One region of the Ruminococcus gauvreauii genome, then DNA from elsewhere that is predicted to be linked to it. Evidence: riboswitches for the same ligand, from Rfam matches in the RefSeq annotation. Region 1 holds a riboswitch; the other holds the start of a gene.
The links. Region 1 has a riboswitch for thiamine pyrophosphate ahead of thiM (hydroxyethylthiazole kinase). Riboswitches for the same ligand answer to the same signal wherever they lie in the genome.

Region 1 (4,213 bases):
CGCTCCATTTGTGAAATCTGCGATCTTCACAGCCGCCTTCTCCATATCCGCCGCTGTTTTTATTTCCATCCCGCATAGCACCTCCGCCTCCGGTATATTCGGCGTGATCACCTCCGCGAGCGGGATCAGCGTATGAACGAGAGTCTCAGCGGCATCCTCGGCCAGCAGCCGGCTTCCGCTCGTCGATACCATCACGGGATCCGTCACGATATGCTGCGCCCCGTATTCTTTTAATTTATCAGCGATCACCTCAATCAGCGCCGCCGAAGATACCATTCCGATCTTTACAGCGTCCGGATATATATCTTTAAAAATGCAGTCGAGCTGGTTTGCCAGAAATTCCGGCGTCACCTCCATGATCCCATAGACTCCCGTGGTATTCTGTGCCGTCAGTGCCGTAACCGCACTCATCGCATACAGCCCGTGTGCCGTGACTGTCTTGATATCCGCCTGAATGCCGGCTCCTCCGCTCGAATCACTGCCCGCAATCGTCAATACTGTCTTCATCAGATATTATATTCTCCTTCCATCAATTCACCAAAGTCGTAGATATAGCGGTCGGCAAGTGCGATCATGGCTTCCTTTTCGTATTCTGAATACCGGTCGTAGACGCCGACCGCAAGAAAGCCGCCTGCCCTGGCTCCCTCGATTCCTTTTAAAATATCCTCAAATACCGCGCTCTCCTTTGGTTTCACCTGCATTCTGGCAGCTGCCTCCTCATAGATATCCGGATACCCTTTACCGCGTGTTACATCGCGGACTGTGACGATGTGTTCAAAGTACCCGTCAATACCATTATTGACAAGCGCCGGTTTAAACAGTTCCTCATCCGACGAGGTAGCCGCCGCAATCCGAACGCCTCTTTCCTTCAGCAGTCCGAGATATTCCCGGACATTCGGTTTCAGTGCAACGGTATTTCGATAGGCATCTTTCGCCATGGAATACCATTCCTGTATGATCGCTTCCGGATCTTCCTTCAGTCCAAAGCGCTTCACTGTATAGTCTGCCGCCGCCTCAAATCCCATCGGTGTGACCGCCTCAAGATAGTCTTCGGGCAGGTCAAGGTTCCGTTTCCCTAAAAATTCGATATCGACCGTTTCCCAGACTCCCATCGAATCCAGAAGTGTGCCGTCCAGGTCAAAGATTGCCGCTTTAAATTCTCTCATTCTCTACTCCCTGAATTTTGATACCATCTCTCTTGCCGCCTGTTCGATGTCCTCTGCTGCAATAACAGCGGATACGACCGCCAGGCCGTCGATTCCGGTATCCTTAAAATGATGCACTGTTTTCTGATTAATCCCCCCGATGACAACGATCGGTACGTCTGCGGCACTGCGGATCGCCCTCAGTTCTTCCATCGTAACGGGGCGCGCATCTGTCTTGGTATCCGTCGGAAACATCGCCCCGACTCCCAGATAGTCTGCACCGTCTTTCACCGCCTGCTCTGCCTCGGAGACCTTCGCGGCAGACACCCCTACGATCTTATCCTCTCCAATGATACTGCGCACCACACTGGCCGGAAGATCACTCTGTCCCACATGGACACCGTCCGCATCGATTGCAAGCGCGATATCCACGCGATCATTGATAATCAGCGGCACCTGGTATTTTCTTGTGATCTCACGGATGTTCACCGCCGCCTGATAAAATTCTCTCGAAGAACAATGCTTCTCCCTGAGCTGGACAACCGTACATCCGCCTTTGATCGCCTTCTCAACCGCCTCCTCCAGCGTTTCCGTACTCATCAGTTCCCTGTCCGTGCACAGGTACAACGTATAATCAATGTTTTGCTTCTTCAATTTTTCCCATCTCCTCTATCATCTGTTCATTCAGCATGGACAATGCATCCATCAGTGCCACGCGAAAACTGCCGGTTCCCATGTGTCCCGCCTTTTCATACGCAATTTCGCCGGCAATACCCATGGACATCACACCCGCGGCCGCCGCCGTGAATGCGTCCTGTTTCATTCCCGCATAGCCGCCCGTAACTGCGCTTGCCATGCATCCGGTTCCTGTAATCTTCGAGAGCATTGGATGTCCGTTGAATATCCTGACGGCACGGGCGCCGTCCGAGACCACATCGACAGCTCCTGTGACGGCGACTGTGCAGGAGAGCTTCTCCGCCGCCGTTTTTGCCACCGCAAGTGCATCTTTGTCACTGTCCTCCTCCGAGGTATCTACCCCCTTGGTGGACGCGGACAGGCCTGCCACATAAGACACCTCCGAGAGATTTCCCCGAAGAATGCTGATCTCAACCTGCTCCAGAATCCTCTGCGTAGTCTCGTTCCGGAGCTTTGACGCTCCCGCGCCCACCGGGTCAAAGACGACGGGAATCCCCAGCTCATTTGCTCTCTTCCCCGCCAGGATCATGGATTCTATGGTTCTCTGGTTTAACGTCCCGATATTGATGACCAGCGCAGAGGATATGGCAGTGATATCTGCCGCTTCCAACATGTCATCCGCCATGATAGGTGAAGCTCCGATCGCAAGTAGGGCGTTCGCACAGTCATTGACTGTCACGTAATTTGTTATGTTATGGACAAGAGGGACTGTATTTCTCATCCCGGTATTCAGTTTCGCTGCTTCCTGTTTTACACTCATACTTTTCTCTCCTTTTTCTTTAGAATTATAATTGCAAACGAAAAAAATGCCCGGGTGCAAATCCCCAGACATTCTACTTCCAACTGTGTTTGTTTGCTCCCTACGACGGTATTAACCGACAGGTTCAAAGGGTCAGGTGCGCCACGTGACGTGCGCCGCCTTCTCAACTGCATCAGTTCCCCTGCAATTATAAAATTGTAATAGTATTATAGCAACATTGACTTCTGTTTGCAAGCTTTGCAGAGCAGCCCTGTTAAATATTGCTGAAACACTTGATTTTTCATGAAAAACTGCTATAATAAAATACATGCAGATATAGTTTATCGGTAGAATGCTAGCTTCCCAAGCTGGAGAGGGGGGTTCGATTCCCCTTATCTGCTGTCGGTTTGAAAGCGGAATAGCTTTCCTTTTTGGAGGGCTATTCTTTTTTATGTTACGAATACGCAGACATCCAAAGAATCATAAGGAGGGAAGAATGGCAAAAGAAAAAAGCAGCAAAATCACATTTACGGAGGGCTCTGTTTTTCAGGCTATTGTACGGTTTGCCCTGCCTGTGCTGGGCGCCCTGGTGCTTCAGGCAGCATACGGAGCAGTCGATCTGCTGGTAGTCGGCCAGTTCGGTGATGCCAGCAGCATATCAGCGGTTGGAACCGGAAGCGCGTTTATGCAGATGGTAACTTTCATTATAACCAGCCTTGCCATGGGCGCAACGGTCGTCATAGGGCAGCATATCGGTGAAAAAAAGCCGGAGGAATCCGGTAATACGGTCGGCACCTCCATCGTACTGTTTGTAATCATCGGGATCATAGTGACGATACTGCTGGAGGTGTTTGCAGGAAACATCGCACATCTTCTGCAGGTACCGGCGGAATCTTTTGACAAGGCAGTCACTTATATCCGTATCTGTTCCGGCGGTATTCTGATCATCATCGCGTATAATGTAATCAGCAGTATCCTCCGCGGTGTCGGCAACGCCAATCTTCCGTTCCTGTTCGTCGGAATCGCATGCATTGTCAATATTGTCGGAGACCTGCTGCTTGTCGGGGTCTTTAAAATGGACGTAACCGGAGCCGCAATCGCTACCATCGCGGCACAGGGGGTGTCGGTGATCGCCTCTCTGCTGGTTCTGAGACGTCAGAATCTCCCCATCTCCTTTTCCCTTCAGCAATGCAGGATATTCGTCAGAGAACTGCGGCTGATCCTGAAAATAGGCGTACCGATCGCCCTGCAGGAGACCACGGTACAAATCTCCTTCCTGGTGATCAACTCCATCATCAACGGTATGGGCCTTCAGCCATCGGCGGGATACGGCGTTGCCCAAAAAATCGTCTCCTTTATCATGCTGGTGCCGGCCTCCGTCATGCAGAGTGTCTCAGCCTTCGTCGCACAGAATGTGGGGGCAGGCAAAATGGACCGCGCCAAAAAAGGATTCTACACTGCAATGTTCTCCGGCATAGCAGTCGGAATCGTGATGTTTGTGGCCGGCTTCTTCGGGGGTGCCGGGCTGTCCGCTGCATTCACGTCCGATCAGGCGGTGATCACGCAGAGTGCCAGCTATCTGAGGGGCTTTTCGGCAGACTGTATCCTCACCTGTGTATTATTCAGCAGCATC
Region 2 (4,213 bases), 210 kb from region 1:
CGACAAAGATGTCATCTCTATCGCGGACTATGTAATTGATGTGGGGCCTCTGGCGGGGCAGAGCGGCGGGGAGATCGTGTTTGCGGGCAGTTATCAAAAGCTGCTGAAAGCCGATACCCTTACAGGCAGGGCAATGCGGCAGAAAATGCCGCTGAAGCCAAATCCCCGACAGCCGGCGGGCATGCTGCCCGTCCGAAATGCCTGCCTCCATAACCTGAAACATGTAGACGTGGACATCCCACTTGGGATTATGACCGTTGTGACCGGCGTGGCCGGTTCGGGAAAGAGCACGCTGATCTCCGAAGTGTTTGCCAGCCAGTATGAAAGCGATATTGTGATGGTGGACCAGGGCCCCATCACGGCGACAAACCGCTCCACGCCTGCATCCTACCTCGGCTTTTTTGATGAAATACGGAAACTGCTGGCGCGGGAGAGCGGAAAGCCGGACGGCCTGTTCAGCTTCAATTCCACAGGTGCATGCCCGGTGTGCGGCGGCAAGGGGGTTATCGTGACAGAACTTGCTTTCATGGACCCGATTGTGACAGAGTGCGAGACCTGCGGGGGACTGCGTTATAATCAGGAGGCACTCGCCTGTACCTACAAAGGAAAAAATATTGTGGAGCTTTTGAGCCTGACTGCTTCACAGGCGCTGGAAGTGTTCGAGGATGCCGGAATCAGAAGACGGCTGAAGGTGATGAAGCAGGTGGGTCTATCCTATCTGACACTGGGACAGCCGCTTGGCACGCTGTCCGGCGGCGAACGCCAGAGGATCAAGCTGGCGAAGAAACTGGGGAAGAGGGGCAAAATTATTGTGATGGACGAGCCAACCACCGGCCTGCACATGTCTGATATCCAGAATCTGATGGAGCTGTTCGATATGATCGTGTCCCGTGATAACACCCTGGTGGTGATCGAACACAATCTTGACGTGATGAAACAGGCGGATTGGATTATCGACATCGGACCGGACGGAGGCAAAAATGGGGGCGAGGTGGTATTTGCAGGAACCCCGATCGATATGGTGAGAAACGCAAACACGCTGACCGCCGATAGCCTTAGGGCCTCGTGTGAACGGTGAGACAGCAAAGAAAAACAGAGTTTGGACAAAGGAATGGTGGTAGATTAAGAATGAATGAAGATTATGAATTGCTGAAAAAGCTGGACAGACTGCACACAACAGAATTGGGTGTGGCGAGAATAAAAAGGAATCTGTCTTTAGATACAGAGAATGTGGTCGAATGGTGCAAAATAAAAATCAATTCTCCCAATGCTGTTATCACAAGAAACGGGAAAAACTGGTATGTGAGAACGGACGGCTACATCATCACGGTAAACGCATATAGTTATACCATTATCACGGCACATGCTGCGAAATGAAAAGATGCATCTTCTATTGACATTCTCAGGTCAGATGCTATAATCAGAAAAGAATAACATACAGTATTCAGCTAGGGGAGCCTTCGGGCTGAGAGAACCATACGTGTTGACCCTCACTACTTGATCCGGACCATACCGGCGTAAGGAAGCAGTGTAATAATCAGTAGAACCCTCCTGAATTCTGTCTAAGGAGGTTTTTTTGATGTCATTTTTTGTTAATGCTTCAGAGGATGGATATACGCTCACGTCAGGGGGATACGCGGCTGTAGGGATACTGCTGGCTGCTTTGCTGATCCTGGCTTCGGTTATTGCTGGCAGAGGAAAAAGAAAACACATGAATGCACGTCAGCTGGTGTTCTGTGCCATGTCGGTTGCTCTGGCATCCGTGTTGTCCATGCTGAAGGTCTATGAATTCCCGTTCGGCGGTGCGGTGACGCTTTGCAGCATGCTGTTTATCTGCCTGCCGGGATATTTTTACGGTCTGGGGGCCGGGCTTTTAAGCGCGACAGCCTATGGCGTGCTGCAGTTTCTGCTGGGACCCTATATTCTGTTTCCGATACAGATCATTGTCGACTATCTGCTTGCTTTCGGTGCATTTGGACTCTCCGGACTCTTTGCAAAGTCCAGGCGGGGGCTGCTGAAGGGGTATCTCATCGGTATCCTGGGACGCTATGTATTCTCGGTTCTCTCCGGATGGCTGTTTTTCGGGGAATATGCGTGGGCAGGATGGGGTGCACTGTCGTATTCACTGGTATATAATGCCGCATACATATTTGCAGAGGGGATACTGACAATCGTGATCCTGCTGATTCCGTCTGTCAGCAAAGCCCTGGCACGGGTAAAAGAGATGGCGATCAATTAATCAATAATTTTTGTTTTAAAAACTATTCACGATGTCTTCTTTGAGACAGAAACGATTCTTGTCAGCAGTCAGGAGTCCCTCTCTCTGCATTTTACTCAGTTCATTGGACATGGCACTGCGGTCGACACTCAGATAGTCCGCAAGCTGCTGACGGTTAAACGGTATGGTAAATTCAAAACATCCGTGGCGGGCAGCCTGAAATGACAGATAGGACATCAGTCTGCCCCGGATGGATTTCGATGATGTGTGGAAAATACGGCGTGACAGGTTCAGATTTTTCCGGGCAGAGATGGTGAGCAGGTTGCTGACCAGCCTGCTGTGGTGCTGACAGGCGTTGGGACAGGTCTTCAGCACACGTCCGATATTTAAAAATAAGATTTCAGATGCTTCGGCGGCAATCACACTCACCATCAGCGGTTCACCCGGGACACAGGCATACGTCTCTGCAAATACCTGGCCTGGCCCAACGCTGTCCAGAATACTTTTATTTCCCCACAGATCATCATTTTCAATCTGCACCCGGCCTGACAGCACGATGCCGAGAGACTGAACAACGTCACCGGAGCGGTAGATGGCTTCACCTCTTTTAAACGTTTTTTGTTCACAGCCCAGACAGTCTAATATAATCTTGATCTCTTCAGGAGAATCCCCTCGAAACAGTAAAGTCTTTGATAAAAAAATATAATCCATTTTTCACTCCTTTGTTGTTTTAACAACATACTTGTTGGAATGATTCTATTATACTGTACCCATAAAGTCAAGATAACAGACGGGAGGAAAACAAAATGGTTCGAAGAATTATCCAGATAGATGAAGAAAAATGTAATGGATGCGGCCTGTGTGCGGATGCCTGTCACGAGGGTGCGATAGGGATCACGGATGGAAAAGCGAGGCTGCTGCGGGATGACTACTGTGACGGTCTGGGCGATTGTCTTCCCGCCTGTCCGGTCGATGCGATACATTTCACAGAGCGTGAGGCGGCCGATTACGACAAGGAGGCTGTCGCTGCCAACCAGAAGCAAAAGATGGCGGTCCGACAGCCCGTGCCCGCGGCGGCGTCCGAGCTTGGACAATGGCCGGTGCAGATAAAGCTGGTGGCCGCAAATGCTCCTTTTCTTGCGGGAGCAGACCTGTTGATCGCAGCTGACTGTACAGCATATGCATACGGGGATTTTCACCGGGAATTTATGCGCGGCAGAGTAACGCTGGTCGGATGTCCAAAGCTTGATGAAACCGATTACAGTGATAAGCTGACGGAAATCATCAGTCAGAACCAAATCAGAAGCGTGACGGTGGTCCGGATGGAAGTTCCGTGCTGTTCCGGTATCGAACATGCTGCGGTGACAGCGCTTGAAAACAGCGGAAAACGTATTCCATGGCAGACGGTTACCATTTCTAAAGATGGGCGTGTCTTAGGATAAATAAGAATTACAATATGAGAAGAAGAGAGGAGATTCTATTATGAGTCAAAAAATGTTTTGTTTTCAGTGTGAACAGACAGCAGGGTGTTCCGGCTGTACAGGTAATGCGGGCGTCTGCGGTAAATCCGCAGGTACGGCGAGACTGCAGGATGAGCTGACAGGGGCGTTGATCGGACTGGCCCGTGCCTGCGCCGGCAATCCCAAAACAGAGAATACAGATCAGATCATCATCGACGGATTGTTTGCAACCCTTACCAATGTTAATTTTAATGATGAGACTCTTCGCAGCCTTATCGGCCGCGTAAATGGTGAGAAGACGATCGTTGTGCCGGGTTGCAGCGCATGCGGCTCCCCGTGCAAAGATACGGAAAATTATGATATGGAGAAACTGTGGAGTGACCAGGAGGACATCCGTTCCCTGAAATCACTGATTCTGTTCGGCATACGAGGCGTCGCTGCATATGCCTATCACGCAGCGGTTCTGGGCTACACAGATGAAGAAGTCAACAACTTTTTTTACAAGGCGCTCTCAGCCATCGCAGAGGACTGGGGA

Region 2: it holds a riboswitch for thiamine pyrophosphate, as region 1 does, so the genes downstream of both, NQ502_RS15790 (energy-coupled thiamine transporter ThiT) here and thiM (hydroxyethylthiazole kinase) in region 1, are expected to answer to the same signal.

The regions. Positions count from the first base shown of each region.
Region 1 covers NZ_CP102290.1:3,550,868-3,555,080, reverse strand. Annotated here, with positions in the region: gene thiD (bifunctional hydroxymethylpyrimidine kinase/phosphomethylpyrimidine kinase) at 1-507, opposite strand, end outside; gene NQ502_RS16725 (HAD family hydrolase) at 507-1,166, opposite strand; gene thiE (thiamine phosphate synthase) at 1,170-1,799, opposite strand; gene thiM (hydroxyethylthiazole kinase) at 1,780-2,601, opposite strand; TPP riboswitch at 2,682-2,794, opposite strand; tRNA gene NQ502_RS16710 (tRNA-Gly) at 2,911-2,981, shown strand; gene NQ502_RS16705 (MATE family efflux transporter) at 3,077-4,213, shown strand, end outside.
Region 2 covers NZ_CP102290.1:3,339,363-3,343,575, forward strand. Annotated here, with positions in the region: gene NQ502_RS15780 (ATP-binding cassette domain-containing protein) at 1-1,078, shown strand, start outside; gene NQ502_RS15785 (DUF3781 domain-containing protein) at 1,129-1,377, shown strand; TPP riboswitch at 1,441-1,541, shown strand; gene NQ502_RS15790 (energy-coupled thiamine transporter ThiT) at 1,580-2,239, shown strand; gene NQ502_RS15795 (Crp/Fnr family transcriptional regulator) at 2,255-2,929, opposite strand; gene NQ502_RS15800 (ATP-binding protein) at 3,025-3,660, shown strand; gene hcp (hydroxylamine reductase) at 3,701-4,213, shown strand, end outside.